2 regions of the Oceanobacillus sp. HCA-5259 genome follow, and region 1 is predicted to be linked to the other one. Evidence: riboswitches for the same ligand, from Rfam matches in the RefSeq annotation. Region 1 holds a riboswitch; the other holds the start of a gene.
What was found. Region 1 has a riboswitch for FMN ahead of ribE (riboflavin synthase). Riboswitches for the same ligand answer to the same signal wherever they lie in the genome.
Positions count from the first base shown of each region.

Region 2: another riboswitch for FMN. It lies ahead of WKU33_RS01410 (ECF transporter S component); the one in region 1 lies ahead of ribE (riboflavin synthase).

Region 1 covers NZ_JBBKBV010000014.1:6,561-14,798, forward strand. Annotated here, with positions in the region: gene WKU33_RS09680 (metal-dependent hydrolase) at 47-673, opposite strand; gene dacB (D-alanyl-D-alanine carboxypeptidase/D-alanyl-D-alanine endopeptidase) at 974-2,386, shown strand; gene WKU33_RS09690 (MerR family transcriptional regulator) at 3,103-3,864, shown strand; FMN riboswitch at 3,973-4,117, shown strand; gene ribE (riboflavin synthase) at 4,458-5,114, shown strand; partial or broken gene ribB (3,4-dihydroxy-2-butanone-4-phosphate synthase) at 5,125-5,742, shown strand; gene ribH (6,7-dimethyl-8-ribityllumazine synthase) at 5,980-6,447, shown strand; gene WKU33_RS09710 (helix-turn-helix transcriptional regulator) at 6,649-6,849, shown strand; gene WKU33_RS09715 (DUF3278 domain-containing protein) at 6,846-7,301, shown strand; gene WKU33_RS09720 (DnaA N-terminal domain-containing protein) at 7,515-7,763, opposite strand; gene WKU33_RS09725 (glycine betaine ABC transporter substrate-binding protein) at 7,877-8,238, opposite strand, start outside.
Region 2 covers NZ_JBBKBV010000002.1:19,812-28,049, forward strand. Annotated here, with positions in the region: gene menD (2-succinyl-5-enolpyruvyl-6-hydroxy-3-cyclohexene-1-carboxylic-acid synthase) at 1-822, opposite strand, end outside; gene WKU33_RS01395 (isochorismate synthase) at 819-2,216, opposite strand; gene WKU33_RS01400 (1,4-dihydroxy-2-naphthoate polyprenyltransferase) at 2,420-3,355, shown strand; gene WKU33_RS01405 (hypothetical protein) at 3,414-3,767, shown strand; gene WKU33_RS01410 (ECF transporter S component) at 3,936-4,526, opposite strand; FMN riboswitch at 4,725-4,869, opposite strand; gene WKU33_RS01415 (S8 family serine peptidase) at 5,194-8,238, opposite strand, start outside.

The DNA of each region.
Region 1 (8,238 bases):
ACCCCGAATCATCCGATATGGGGTGCAATAACTTACTATGTATCTGTTAAAAATCCTTCGATGATAATGGCAGAAACAACTTTATCCCCCGGTCATTGAACGGAAGAAATTTACTATCTGTAACCAAATGGCTAATATATCCGGCAAGACATGTATAATGAACGCCTTGAATTGCTAATGATTCTTCCAGCTTCAATGTAATAAAACTAAAGAATATCACTCCAATTATCGAATGGGTATAACTTCGATGAGGAACAAAGGATGCGATGAGCATATAGATTCCAAAGAGAATCAACCAAATCTCCTGAAGTGAAGCACCTCCAGCAATGACTCCGACACTTGTTAGAGTCAGCATATGTTTTTGTTTTAATCGTGAAGAACTTGCCAGCATGGCAAGTCCTATCCCCATCCCGAGGTATTGCCGGTTATCTTCTCCTTCAAAAAAACTATAAATAATCATTAAGAGTCCAATAAATTGCGCGACGGACCGAACTAATTTATGGGACAATGTAATTTTCCCACGTAACTTCCCGTCAATGTCCAGGTCTGGAACTAAAGCAGATACGGTTCCTAAGCCGACTAACAGAAAAGTTACCGTTGGATCTGCTTGAACTATATTTGCTGCAGCGAAGCCTATTGCTCCGCCAACTGTTGCATGTGCTGTACCATTCATCTTGCTGCTCCTTTATCTGCGTTGTTATTTTTCTATGCATTCATTAATTTTACTACAGAACTCAAACTTTTTTTAGCCACTCTTCCCATCATTCATAATTTTTACTCCGGCCGGATATAATTCAATAATGGACATACTTCTTTTTACTCGTTCGATATTGAAATAGGATGTGGATACATGAAATCAAAACCCTTTCTTAAAACGATGCTGTTTTTTATCGTAATTCTAATTGTTGCAAGCCTCCCGTCAGTATTCCCGGAGGAACCCTTATTCTTAGAAGCATCTAAGGAGGAAAGTTCAATGACACGTACCGAAAGTAAACCATTGGAGGAAAAAATCAATGCCATTTTAGAAAATGAACAGCTTGAAGGAGCTGTCGTTGGAGTCACTGTGAAACATGCTGCAACTGGAGATCTCTTATTTTCCCATAATGGAAACATTCGTCTTCACCCGGCATCCAATATGAAATTACTTACTGGAGCTGCTGCCTTAGAAACACTTGGGGCTGATTACCGGTTCCAAACTGAAATTTTATCAGATGGAGAGCTGAAAGGGAACATATTACATGGTAATTTGTATATAAAAGGAAAAGGTGACCCGACATTATTAAAGTCTGATCTCGATCAATTTGCTAGGGAACTAAAAGCCCAAGGAATTGAAACCATTGATGGCGACCTTGTTGGCGATGATACGTGGTATGATAATATACGACTTTCCCAGGATTTAAACTGGTCGGATGAGCCGTTTCATACGGGCTCCCAAGTTTCTGCTCTAACCCTTTCACCTAATGAAGATTATGATGCGGGAACAGTGATTGTTGAGGTGATGTCTTCCAAAAATGCAGAAGGAAAAGCCCAAGTCAGGGTAATTCCCGAAACCGATTATGTCACAATTGTCAATCAGACAAAACTCGTGCAAGCAGGAGAGGCTCAAGAGATTTCCATTGAGCGGGAGCATGGGACGAATAACATAATCGTGGAAGGAACAATGCCTGTAGACGGAACAGTATCACGTTCTTGGGTCTCGGTGTGGGAACCAGCCGGGTATGTACTTACTGTATTCCGTGATGTTCTAGCTGAAGAGGGAATTCAATTTAACGATGAATCCCGTGATGTGACGGGAGCGACTCCCGAACAAGCCAAGATCATTACTAGTAAAAAATCCATTCCACTTTCCGAGTTACTCGTACCCTTTATGAAATTAAGTAACAATGGAATTGGGGAAACTTTAACGAAGGAAATGGGGAAGCAAATCCACGGGGCAGGGACTTGGGATAAAGGTCTTGAAGTAATGGAAGATGTCGTGACGGAACTTGGTGTGGAACGAGAATCCTTCCTCCTTCGTGATGGTTCGGGAATGTCACATAAGACACTGATTTCAGCAAATAATATCGCGCAAATTTTATATGAAATCCAGAATAAGAGCTGGTTTGACGCGTTTGAGGACTCCCTGCCTGTTGCTGGAGAAGAAGATAGACTTGTGGGTGGGACATTACGTAATCGTTTGACTACAGAACCCGCCAAAGGAAATGTAAAAGCAAAAACAGGCTTGATCACGGGAGTGTCTACATTATCTGGCTATGTGACGAGTCTAGACGGAGAAAAACTTATTTTTTCCATTCTGATTAATAATCATTTAGGTCCTAGTGAAGCGATGCAGGAAATTGAGAATGAAATTGTAACGATGCTAGCAGGACATGAATTTGTAGAATGATAGTTGGACGTGCGCTAATTTGCATGTCCTTTTCCTTTTTTAGATGCTTTATAATCGACCTAAACGTTAGGTATTGGATTCTTTTAGGTGGTTAGACCATCTTTTAATTGTACGAGCATGACGGAATTAATTAGGCACCTTCTATGTACATGAAATTAACGGAATCCAATTCGTTCAGGCAATTAGATGAATTCTAATTACACGAAATTAACGGAATCGGAATCGTTCATCCGATTAGGCGCCTTCTATGTATACGAAATTAACGAATTCGGAGTCGTTCACGCAATTAGGCGCCTTCTAAATACACGAAATTAACGGAACCGGAATCGTTCATCCGATTAGGCGCCTTCTAAATACACGAAATTAACGGAACCGGAGTCGTTCATCCGATTAGGCGCCTTCTATGTACACGAAATTAACGAATTCGGAGTCGTTCAGGCGAAGACACCTTTTTTTGCAAAGAATGCCATCTCAAGTAGTTTGGATTTCTACAGTACTCATTTATTTAAGGTTTTTTTAGTATTAAATCTATAGCAATTTCAGAATTACTCTCGATTTTCCAAACAAATTAGCCTTTCCCCCTTGCCCCCTCCGTTACGATACATGATAACTTATAATTAACAATAAAGCGGAACTCATTCAGTGGGGGATTACAGACCCTTAATATCTGATAAAATGGAGGGATTTTTTATGAATCATGAAGCACCTAGGTTTCAATCAGTGAGTTCAGCAAACAGGCCAGAATAACCGTACGCACCTTACGTTTTTATGAAGAGTTAGGTTTACTCGTACCAACTGAAAGAAATGAATCAGGCCACAGACTTTACGGATTAAATGAACTTGCGAAGCTGCAACAAATTCAATCACTAAAGTTTTTGGGCTATCCATTACAAGAGATCAAAGATTTCATAAAAGATGAAATGGATTGTGCTGTGCAGCTCGAGAAATCATTACCTTTGCAGCATAAACTTTTAACCGAAAAGCGGGATGAATTAAATCAGGCAATCGAAGCTGTCGAGCGAGTACAAAACTTACTCAAGGCAGGAAAATCAATCAATTGGACAGTGTTAAGTTCTTTACTTTTTCAAATGGAACATGAGGAAGATCTGAAGGAATGGGCGAAAGAGTATCTCCCGGAATCGGTTGCTAAAGAATACTTTTCCCTGCCAAAAGAATACCAGCAACTACTGGACGTGGAAATGCTTGATTGGCTAGCTAAGTTAGAAAAATTGATGCAAGATAATGTCCCTGCAAATTCACCAGAAGCTTTTGAATTACTAATGGGACTAACCGAACTGGCAACAAGACATGTTGAGGATAAAGAAGCCTTTGCGATGGAACTGGAAAAGGCACAGGAGTTAATGGATCAGGAGACAATGGATTTTCAGTTCCCTACCATGCTTACCTCTGAACAAGAATCCTATTTAATGAAAATTGGCGAGGAAATGGAGGCATTGTATAAGGAAAATGAGGAATAAATGAATATCATAGAGTTAGGGATAAACGTATTTCCATTTCGCCAAATAGGTACATCCAGTTGCCACATTTTATTGAACATGATACTTTAATAGTAGTATAATATTTTCCAATAACTTCGGGGCAAGGTGAAACTCCTTACCGGCGGTGTTCAAGTGTTATGCTTGTAAGTCCGTGACCCGTACTCTTTAGGAGACGGTGGAGCTGGTGTAATTCCAGCACCGACAGTTACAGTCTGGATGGGAGAAGTTGTTGCGAAAATTTATGCGATGCCGATTCTAGTATTCTCTCTTTTAAAACAGAAAGGAGCTGCAGAGAGTAAATTAATATAGAGAAATAGCTTCAATCGCGCATTTTAATTGATACGGTTACAACAGAAGCCTTACTCCTAATGGCATATGCAAGAACAAACGGAATTCTTTTATGCATCCTCGCATATTTCCGTATTTCTTAAATGTATGCATGTTTATAAAAACCGTACTCCAATCAAACTCTTTCCTTACCACCCAAACGCCCCGCGGTGGAAAGAATTCAAATACATTATTTTACAAAAACAGAAGATTACACGTGATCTCTAGAAGGAGGTTTTATTTCATTGTTCACTGGAATTGTGGAAGAAATTGGAACAATCCAATCCATTAAACGAAATCCCAATTCATTACAATTTAAAATCGCATGTACGACAGTTCTGTCCGATGTGAATCTCGGGGACAGTATCTCGGTGAACGGTGTCTGTCTAACTGTCCATGAACATGGACCAGGCTTTTTCACGGCTGACGTTATGCCCGAAACGGTTAAAGCGACAACGCTCCATATGTTACAGATCGGGAGCCCTGTTAATTTAGAGCGGGCAATGGCAGCGAATGGTCGATTTGGCGGTCATTTTGTCAGTGGCCATGTCGATGGGACTGGAGAAATCATTTCTGTTCGCCGTCATGAAAATGCGAAATACATGGAAATCAAGACAGATCAACAATTGCTGAAATATTCTATTGATAAAGGATCTGTCACGGTCGATGGCACTTCACTAACGATATTTGAAATTACAGGTAATGGATTTGTCATTTCCCTAATCCCTGTCACGCAAGCAGACTCGATTATTGGCGAGAAACAGCTTGGTGATTTCGTGAATATCGAATGTGACATGCTCGCGAAGTATATGGAGAATTTACTTTCTAAAAGATCAGAACAACCAGCAACAAATGGAATTACGAAGGCAACCCTAGCTGAAAGTGGATTTTTAAATGGATGAGGTGAATAAATTGTACGCAACCGTAGAGCAAGCAATCGAGGAGTTAAAAGAAGGGAAAGCAATTATTGTAGTAGATGATGAGGACAGGGAAAATGAAGGCGATTTTCTCGCATTAGGAAAATTTGCAACACCAAAAATGATTAACTTTATGGCAAACGAAGGAAAAGGGTTGATTTGCGTTCCTATTGAAGAAGAAAAAGCAAAGCAGCTTTCCTTAACCCTAATGGCGCCGGAGAATACGGACCCTTACCGGACTGCATTCACCGTGTCGATTGACCATGTTTCAACACATACCGGGATCTCAGCTTTTGAGCGTTCAACAACAATCTTAAATATGTTGGATCCTGAAGCCAAAGCTAGTGATTTTAATAAACCTGGGCATATTTTTCCGCTGATTGCAAAGAGTGGCGGTGTTGTGGAACGACCTGGTCATACCGAAGCTGCAGTTGATCTAGCTAAGCTTGCTGGTGCAGAACCAGTTGGGGTAATTTGCGAGATTATGAGCCCAGATGGAACAATGGCGCGCGGTGCGGAACTGAAAAAAGTTGCAGAGCACTTTAATTTAGTTATTTTGACAATTAAGGATTTAGTAGAATACCGCAAATCGAGCAAGGTTCTTTTATCACGGTGAAATCGTTCGTAAAGCTCCGTCTCAAAATAGAGAGAGTAATCAAATCTATCTAGTCGGGGGATAACAGACACTAACACACTGATTCACGAAAGCGAATTCAGTGGGGGAGGAGCAGTCGACTAAAAACGCGATTCGTTTCGCAACGTCGACACTAACATGTTCTGTGCGTCGAAACTTCTACTGAATGAAGTTTCGTTTGATAATAAATAGGAAAAACATTGAAGGAGAAGAAAAATGAGTAATATTTTCGAAGGTCATTTAGTAGGAACCGATTTAAAAATCGGGATTGTCGTTGGAAGGTTTAATGATTTTATTACCGGTAAGCTACTCGCAGGAGCTGAAGATGCCTTACGCAGACACGGTGTAAATGAAGATGATATTGATGTTGCGTGGGTGCCAGGAGCTTTTGAAATTCCAATCGTCGCAAAAAAGTTAGCAACATCTAAAAAATATGATGCAGTTATTACACTTGGTACAGTAATCCGCGGCTCTACCCCACATTTTGATTATGTATGTAGTGAAGTTTCTAAAGGTGTGGCTGCGATTAATATGCAAGATGGTATTCCTGTTATTTTCGGTGTCATAACGACCGATACAATTGAACAGGCCATTGAGCGGGCTGGAACGAAAGCCGGAAATAAAGGTTGGGATGCTGCAACAGCAGCTATTGAGATGGCGAATTTGATGAAGCAGATTTCATAACAGCTTGCATGAAGAACTCTCCAATTTTTGATTTGGAGGGTTCTTTAATTTTATAACGCGATTTATTGAATGTCAGCCCTCCCTGAATGTTGGTCTAATTCGTACATTTTTTATTTCACAGTTGACTTTACCCTCCTCTCTGATGTAAGATATAAATTACAAAAGAAATCTATATCTTACATTTCGTAAGTAGGGTGACAAATGAAAAACAACGTAAAAATTACTCGAATTAAAAATTCCATGACACAAGAGCAGCTAGCGCGCCAGGTTGGTGTCACCAGGCAAACAATTGGGCTCATTGAAAAAGGGGAATATAATCCTAGTCTCCAGCTCTGTATTAATTTAGCAAAGTCACTTAACAAAACATTGGACGAATTATTCTGGGAGGTCGATACGCAATGAAATCTTGGATATCCTTTCTATTACCGGATGATGAATATAAGGAAAAAAAGATGCTTTACTTTTTCACGGAAGGAGCAATTATCCTTTTTCTTTCCCTTATTGTAATGATGATCTGCAACAAGTTTTTTAATCTGGACACGGAAACTGTCTTATTGGCAGCCATTGCCATCTTCCTCTTTTATGTAACAGGAAGATATATACTAGCCGGGATGGAATATACAGATATTGCCACAAAACATGCGTACAAAAAAGAGTTAAGAGTGATATGCATTAGAACAATTGGATTTGTTATTATTTTTATGGCACTGTATTTGATTTTCATTAATATACCTTCGAGTCTCAACAATTGGGTTGAAATTTTAGGCTTATTGATAAGTGTCAGTGTAGTATCGTTTTTATCGAGTTATATTTCCTTAAAGCGTTCCTATAAGAAAAATAAGGAACTGTTATAATCCTACAAAAACGCACTTTCTTCAGTCTGTTAAGACGAAAAAAGTGCGTTTTAAAATCCCTTATTATTAACTCAAAATTAGAACGTTCCAAAAAACTTCATTTTTTCTCTAATTCACTTACTCTTCTTTCAAGGTTTTCAATTTTCTTTAGCAGGTCTGATACATCAATATACTTCGTTTGAGAATGTGCTTCAGTTGTAGAACTTGTCATCATCATTTTTCCCCAATAGTAAAGGAAGCCTTTAATCTTTCACCAGTTAGTACATACAATAGTTCCTCAACTTGCTCCTTATATCGATTCTCCAACCAATCCCTTTGAAACTCATTAGCTGTTTCTATCATTAAGAGATTGTCCTTCATTTCAACGGCTTTTGTATTCTTAAACCATGTATCATAGCTTGCCTTTTGAATTCTTTTTTGAATCCTTTCTAAAACCTCTGACCATAATTGTTCAACATCCATTATGTATTAACCTCCAAATCATTTAGGGTAGCAAAATAAGTCTTGAAAAAAGGCCAGATAGCTTATCTGACCTTCAACATCATTCACCAAAATCCAATAAGGTGACAAGCCCCTTATTTCGTCGGCAATTCTTCAATACTATCAATATCCATATACGCCGGGACGACAAATCCTTGCTGGGCACCTTCTAAATTTGGTCCGAGGTCAACAATGTCATCTTTATATTGTTCGGCATAAGTAGCAGCCCCTACTGGAAGCCAAGCGATAAGCATGCCATCGATTTCTCCCTCTGAAAGACTTTCGAATGCGATACCCATATCAAGTGGAGTCAATTCGACCGTGTAACCTAATTCTTCAAGCATTAAAGCAACAACATTCGTTGATGATAGTTCCGTATCCCAATTCACATAGCCTAATTCAATAGTCTCTCCATCAACTGGCTCTATTCCTTCCGTCCAAACTTCGACTTTGTCCC
Region 2 (8,238 bases), on a different contig from region 1:
AATTATATTTACCTTACGATGTGGCCCACTTCGCAGCCCAGAGAGCGGGTCAGCTAGTATTGGCAGCTGCCACTTTTCAGCAAGGGCGACAACTTGCTCGGGGAACTGTTCATCAGCATCTGCTTGTGGTCCGCAGACGATCAGCCCCTTTTTCTTATTTGTCAACTGGCTGAGGAAAGCTTCGAGCTGTTCTTCCGTCAATCGTTTTTTTCCGTCAAGCGGGATGCGAGCTGAATGTTCAACCATTCCTTTATACTTCCAAATACCTTCCAAAGAAAAGTCAAGAGTAAGTGGTTCACGTAATGGAAAGTTCAAATGAACAGGACCTCGATTCCCTTCACAAGCCATATACACTGCCCGTGCCGCTTTTTGTCTAACATAACGGAGCATACCGTCATCCCCTTCAGGAATCGCCATTTCCTGGAACCATTTAACATAATTTCCGAATAAATGAAGTTGATCAATCGTTTGCGGGGCGCCGACATCCCTTAACTCATGAGGCCGATCTGCAGTTAGAATCACGAGCGGAACACGGCTGTAATACGCCTCGACAACTGCCGGATAATAATTCGCTGCAGCAGTACCTGACGTACAAACTAATGCTACCGCTGCTTTCGTCTGTTTCGCAAGTCCAAGAGCGAAAAATGCAGCGGATCGCTCATCGATGACAACCCATTCCTTGATGTGTTCATGCTCAGCAAAGGCCAGCGATAGCGGAGTTGACCGGGATCCAGGGGATATAACAACATGCTGAATTCCGTTTTGAATCATTTCATCGACAAAATTGGCAGTATACCTCGTTAATATTTCCGTATGATTCATTCCTGTTTTCCTCCCAGCACATTTAGCATCGGCAGCATTTTAATTCTGGTCTCTTCAAATTCCATTTCCGGATCGGAATCAGCTAGAACCCCGCAACCAGCAAATAGGGATGCCTCATCCCCTTGGATCAGTCCAGAACGGATTGCTACCGCAAACTCTCCATTTTGATTGCTATCGACCCAACCGATCGGGGCACCATACCATCCCCGGTCAAGCAGTTCATGTTCACGTATATAAGCTAACGAATCTTCTGTTGGCGTACCACCAAGAGCAGGTGTCGGGTGCAGATCTTTAAGACAATCGAAAATGGAATACTCGTCTTTCAACGTTCCTGTTACCGATGTATATAAATGCTGTAGGTTTTTTAACGGATGAAGTACCGGTTCGTTCGGAATATTGACGTTTGTACAGGTTTTTAGTACGGCTTCTTTAATCATTTTTACGACAAATTCATGCTCATCCCGATTCTTCTTGTCATGCAGCAGTTCATAACCGATCTGCTCGTCCTCTTCTTTCGTCTTTCCGCGGGGAGCCGTTCCCGCAAGACAGGTCGAAAGTAAATTATTGTTTTCTACCTTGACTATCCGCTCTGGAGTCGCACCAATAAAACAGTCCCCTCCACTTTCGAATGCGAAGATATAACTGTTTGCCTGTGTATGATGCAGCTCTTCAAGAACTTGCGTGATATTAATTTCTTCCGTAAAGGATAGACGGACTTCCCGTGCAAGGACTATTTTTTCTGCGCGTTTTTCTTTCATTTCCTTTGTTGCTTCTTTGACGGTTTCTTTCCATTTTTCTGGTTCAATGACTCGGTTTCTTTTAATCTCAATATGCTGCACGCCGAATGTCTTACCAGTTATAAACTTCTGTGTGTTTTTACGAAGTCTTGTTGCTGCTTCATCTATTGTCTCTTCTTTATTGATGAGTATATTCACCGTCACATAACTGTCTGAATGATAAGTTGTCAGCATTAGTTCTGGAATATAGAATTTGCTTAATTCAAATTTCTTCCAAAGCTCTGTTTTTACTTCAAGTGGATCAAAATCCATCCCGCCGAAAGCGACAAACCCTGTTGCCGGCACCGTCGAGTAAGGATTATCAATCCAAGTATGCTCTAACGCTTGCTTCCATAAATCCTCTGTTTCCTGAAAACGATTCTCTTCAGCTATTAACGTTTGCACACTGCCAACTCCAGTTATTGCTAGGGTGCGATTCGGATTCATCCAATAAAAGCGGTCTTTAACAAACTGCTTCGCCCCCTCAAATATAAGGAGAGGGTCTTTATTTTCTATTTTCTTCGTCAAACTGAAAAGCTTGGATGATTCATTTGGGCCGATGGAATTCTTTACGGCTGCTATTTTTTCTTCAAGCTCTTTCATTTGAATATCGATCATAACTATACCTCCGATAAATACCACTAAAAAACACCTATAACCATTTTATGCTCTTTTCATCACTTTCTCAAGAAAAGGACCGTTTTTTGATAATTAAGCCAAGAAAATGGAACATAGCAGGAGATATGGAGGAAAATAAAAGAAATTGACACTTGTCCTTTATTTTCATAAGATTAATAGGATAGCGTGGAGGGGGAACATTTATGGATACTGTTAATAAAAATTCAATAAAAGAGGCATTGAACGAGAAATCAGGCTTTGACGTCTGGTGGCGCTTGATGCGTCCGCACACACTTACAGCATCGTTTATCCCTGTATTCGTCGGTACGATGCTTGCTTATCATGATGGAACCATCAACTGGACCTTATTTCTCGCCATGCTCGTAGCGTCCTTATTAATTCAGGCTGCGACAAATATGTTTAATGAATACTATGATTATAAACTTGGTCTAGATACAGAGGAATCAGTTGGGATCGGCGGCACGATTGTTCGTGATGGGATAAAGCCGAAAACAATTCGAAGTCTTGCTATTACATTCTATGGAATTGCTGTTATTCTTGGTGTTTATATTTGTATCGAGTCAAGTTGGTGGATTGCTATTATCGGTTTAATATGTATGGCAATCGGTTATCTATATACTGGAGGACCTATTCCAATTTCATATACACCACTTGGTGAGTTGTTTTCCGGTGTACTAATGGGGACAGTCATTATCGGCATCACGTATTTCATCCAGACTCTAACAATTACGAGTGAAGTAATTTGGATATCGATTCCAGTTACCATTTTTATCGGCAGCATCAATTTATCCAATAATATTCGGGATCGTGACGGGGATAAAGCTGGCGGAAGAAAAACTATTGCTGTACTGATCGGCAGGAAAAAAGCAATTACCGTGCTTGCAGTACTATTTAGCATTGCTTACGGCTGGACATTAGCTTTAATTATTGCACGTCTCTTGCCTATCTGGACACTAATCACTTTCCTTAGCGTACCGAAAGCCGTAACTGTCATCAAAAACTTCCGTGGTAAGACCGAACCACTCGAAATGATGCCCGCAATGATTGCAACTGGAAAAACGAACACCATTTACGGCTTCTTACTTGGAATATCCCTCGTCATTGCAGCATTTGTCTAAGCGTGCTTGTCACTGCTTAATTTCTTGAATGTTGCCTGAATGAAAAGGAGCGATTTTGATGAAGACCTATCTTTCGGATGATAAATTAGCTTATTTCCGTAAGCGGTTGCTCGAGTTAAAAGCGGAAACGGAAAAGCTTTCCAGTCAATCTACTAATAAATCACCGAACGACTCGATCCAAGAGCTGTCTGATTATGGCAATCATCCAGCTGACCTGGGTACAGAACAGTTTGAACAAGAGCGTGATGCTGGAATGGAACTCGTTCACAAGGAACGGTTACAAGCGATTGATGATGCGCTGGAGCGGATTGATAATAAAACGTATGGTATGAGTGTCGTATCACAAAAGCCAATACCGGAGGAAAGACTTGATGCTATCCCAACTGCAAAAACACTTGTAGAAGAAGAATAAAAAAACACACCTAAGAATAGTAGGCAGGATCATTCGCCAATGACCTTGCCTACTATTCTTTTTAAAAAGTACAGCCCTTGCCAGATAATCAGGTTCTATTATATTTCTCCAAAACATGAAAAAAGGTTCAGCCTCAATTATTTGAGATGAACCTTTTTTGAATGTATATTATGCAGCTAAATTTGTTTGTTTCTGTTCAATCCAGCTGCGCATTTTTATGAACACGGGAACAAATAACATTCCGACAATAATTCCTTTCAGCAAGTTAAATGAAAACACCCCAACAAGAACGGCGCCCCACGCCATTTGTTCACTCATATCCCATCCCATAAACCATGCATAAGCAGGCAGAATAACATAATAATTTAATACAGACATTCCAACTGCCATAACGATTGTTCCTGTAACTAAGCCGGAAACGATCGATTTTACACCTTTATGGAACTTATGATAAATAAGTGAAACTGGAAGGACAAACATTACACCTGCAAGAAAATTAGCTAGAACACCGACCGGGTCTCCTGATCCAGACACCGCGAAATAAAGCACGTTCTTAATGAGAACGACAGCTACACCAGCAAGTGGTGAAAAAATAAGTGAAGCCATCAATGCCGGTACATCACTAAAATCAATTTTTAAATATGGTGGTAGGAACGGCAGCGGGAAATTCAAGAAAAATAAAACAAGCGCGATTGATCCTAGCAGTGCTAAAATAATAAGTTTTAATAACTTTGAAGATTGCTTTGCAGATTTTTGCATCTCCATCTTCCTCCTTCATCGTTTGCTAACCGATTCTAACTCGTGATGAAGGATCGCCTTGCCATTTTGACAACTCTTCTGTTCCAGCGTCTTAAAATTTCTTTTAAGACAGAAAAACCCTAAAGCCGTAAATGGGGCTTTAGGGTTTGGGAATACAAGAGTAAATGAAGGTACACGAAAAAGCACCTTGATTTGGCTCGACATCTTCTCCCATCCAGACTGTAACTGTCGGTCCTGGAATTACACCAGATCAACCATAAGAATTGAAATTATGGTTCGCGGACTTAGAGTAAGTATACCCCTCACCGCCGGTCGGGAATTGCACCCTGCCCCGAAGATTAGAATCGATTATTCAATTACTAACAATAAGTATACTACATTTTTAATAAATTGCAAGAGACGTGCTCAAGCAAAGAAGGAAGTGTTCTTACAGTAAGTGTTGACTTTCACACAAGGGTATTAGAGCGACTAAGCCTCTGGTAAGCCAATCGGAATTCTTCTTTATCGGTTGGAGGAGTGTGAAGTTTGATAGCTGCTCGTCGTGTTGCAAGCTAACTCAAGAAGTAATATATTTAGGCTTTGCTGAAGTGCCTAATAAATTTTGTTAACCGCAAATTCCTAAGCTTATCCAAGAAAAAGGTGCGGCAAGATCGCCGCACCTTCCCCATCATTCATCTGTATTAATAAATAGTTTCCCGTCTGTTTGAGCTCTTGTTTCATTCCCATAATCATCGACTGCGATTACTTCGATAACTGCTCCTTCTGCAACAACATTGCTTGTTGCTGTCCAGTAGCCGACATAATGTCCTTCAGATGTTTCCATCATCGGTAATTCAGTCGGGTTGGAATTCACATTCGTGAGCGGCATATGGACGACAAATGTGGACTTTAAGCCAGGCTCACTGTCAAATTCGAACTTCACGCTTTCCCCTGCACCCAAGTACACATCTTCTTCAGGCGTCAGATTCTCGATTGCAGGAGGTGTGAAGTCGACATCCAACGATACAGCTTCAGACGTTGAATTGCCCGCCAAGTCGGCCGCTGTAACTTCAATGTCATTTATCCCTTCATCAAGAATAATTCGCAGAGAGTAATTCCCATCATCAATCTTAGCGCGCTGTCCGTTTACCTCGACATAATCAAGATTAGCATCCTCAACTGTTCCTTCTACCGTAACAGTTTCACGATTTGTTTTCTCGCCGTCTTCAGGATTGTCGATGGTGAGTGCTGGCGCTTCTGTATCCAAGACAACTGTTACAGGTTCGGATTCCATAATTTCTGTATCATCCAGTATGGTGACCGCAACCAACTCATTATCACCTTCCGCAAGCGTTGCAGGAATTGCAAATTTACCGTCATCTCCAACTTCAACTGTATCTACTTCTTCTCCATTATTTACTAATTTAATGAAGGTAGTCGGTGAAGCAGTACCTTCTACAGTAACTTCTGTTTCATTCGTGATTAGTCCATCTTCGGGAGACGTAATGACCGCTTCTTCCACCTCGTAGTTTACTCTGGCACGGATCATATAGTTCCCTTCATCTGCCGGGGATTGATTCCATGCACCGCCTACATATTGGAAGCTTCTTTCTGCGTTCGGCCCGTTTTCATCTGTTGCTAGACCCGGTGCATTTGTATTCACATCTCGTTGAATATAGACCATATAGAAATCACCATTTACTTGAATCGCATGTTCACTTAAGTCAACAACCGTCCACTCATCCAGACTCCGAATTGCCTCTGCTTCAACTGGACCGGCAATTCGCTCACCTGGAGTGCCATCCGGCCCACTTGCATCCCATACCTCAACGGCAAATTCCGTACCTCCTGGAACTGGCCAATCGTCATCATGGAATTGGAAAACCCCATCCGTTACAATTGCCGATTCTTGTCCTTCATCAAGGGACATACGAACTGCCCAGCCATTACCAGCATCATAGAATGCACGAGCATTTTCCGCTGTTCCATCATCATAGCCAATCTCTCCGCCCGGAACGGTGTAGAAAGGTTCTAATTCAATATTAATCGTACCATCAGAAGTAAAGTCAGCTTCTACTTCTGCTCCATGATAGCCACGAGCTAGTACTTTTAGCGTATATACGCCTTCATAAGCAGTGATCGTAAAGGAACCATTTTCATCTGTCGTAACCGCTTCCACATTCGCATCTTCTACAATTAGAAGTGTAGCGTCTGCAATTCCCTCACCAGTTACTGCATCAGTTACCGTACCTGAAACGGTGTATTCATCTTGTTCTTCTAGAGTAAAGTTAACTGTTGTAGATTCATCTGCCTCGACTGTTACATTTTCTTCTGCAGGATGATAACCATAACTTTCTGCAACTACGGTGAAGTCACCAGCAGCATGAGTAATAGAGAAGGACCCATCTGCAGGATTCGTATTCACTGACCTTCCGCTTTCAAGCACGCTGACAGTCGCAGCCAATGGTAAAGCGGCAGGTGTAATTGCATCTTCTTTAACCGATTCTTTTTCATCTGGAAATGCTGGTTTTAGTTTATCAGGATCAATTGGGGCCTTCTTCATTCCGATACTATTAAGGCCTAACAATAATCCAGCGGAAGAATTCATTCCGATGTTCGGTGCTTGTGCTGACTCACTTCTTGACGTATCAGCAAGCCCAACATCATCAATATACCAACCATCTCGGGTAATGCTGATGTCAGAAGTCAGATTAAATCCGATATAAACTCTTTCCCCGCTATAATCAGATAGATCAATTTCCGACTCAATCCAGCCATCGGAAACATTAGTGATTCGCTCTAACTGTTCCCAGTTTTCCATATCACTAGAAATATACACATGCCCGTAATCCCAGTTATTCTCGAGATTGTACCACTGGCTGTATTGTAAATACGCTTCTCCTTCAGGTAAATCAATCGGCGGCATGACTAATGTTGAATTTTCATAGTTATTATAGGTTCCGCTTAAATTTGTTGCATACACATTTTCACCGGAAAAGGCTTCACCCGGTCCGGAAGTTGGGATTCCGTGTTCCCAACTGCTATTTTCTCCGAATACCGTCCATCCGCTAGGTGCCTTTTCAAAGTCCTCAAAATAACCTACTGTAATTCCTGGTTCTACCGTTACACTGTAGGAATCGGTTGTTACCGAATTATTTCCGAAATCATTGATTTCAAAGTGATACTCAAATGTTCCCTCTTCAATATCCTCACCTGGAACAGTTACCGTGTACTCACCTGACAAATGATCTCCAGATACCCGCTTCGCTTCGATCCGGTTATCTTCGTAGACAAGTTCTACAGAGGTTACACTTATATTATCTTCTGCAGTAATTGTTACATCAAGATCCATACCCGCATATATCACTTCAGGGGCATCATGACTATAAGTTGGTGCTTCTGTATCCTCTCCATCTTTACTTACAGCCCCATCAATGACACCTAGTCCGGAAACAACGGAAGATACTGCTTCATATGCATCCAGCAGTCCGTGGCCATATCCGTTATTCGGTGACTCAGGGAATGTATCGTCCGTTAATGGTGTTGCCGTAGTAGATAGAATTTCCTCGATTTCATCAACTGTCAAATTCGCATTTGCTTGTTTTATTAACGCTACAGCTCCTGAAACGGCTGGTCCTGCCATCGAAGTTCCATTCCAACCACCTTCATACCCACTGCCAGGTACACTTGAGCGAATATTCACCCCTGGCGCTGAAACATCAGGCTTAATCTC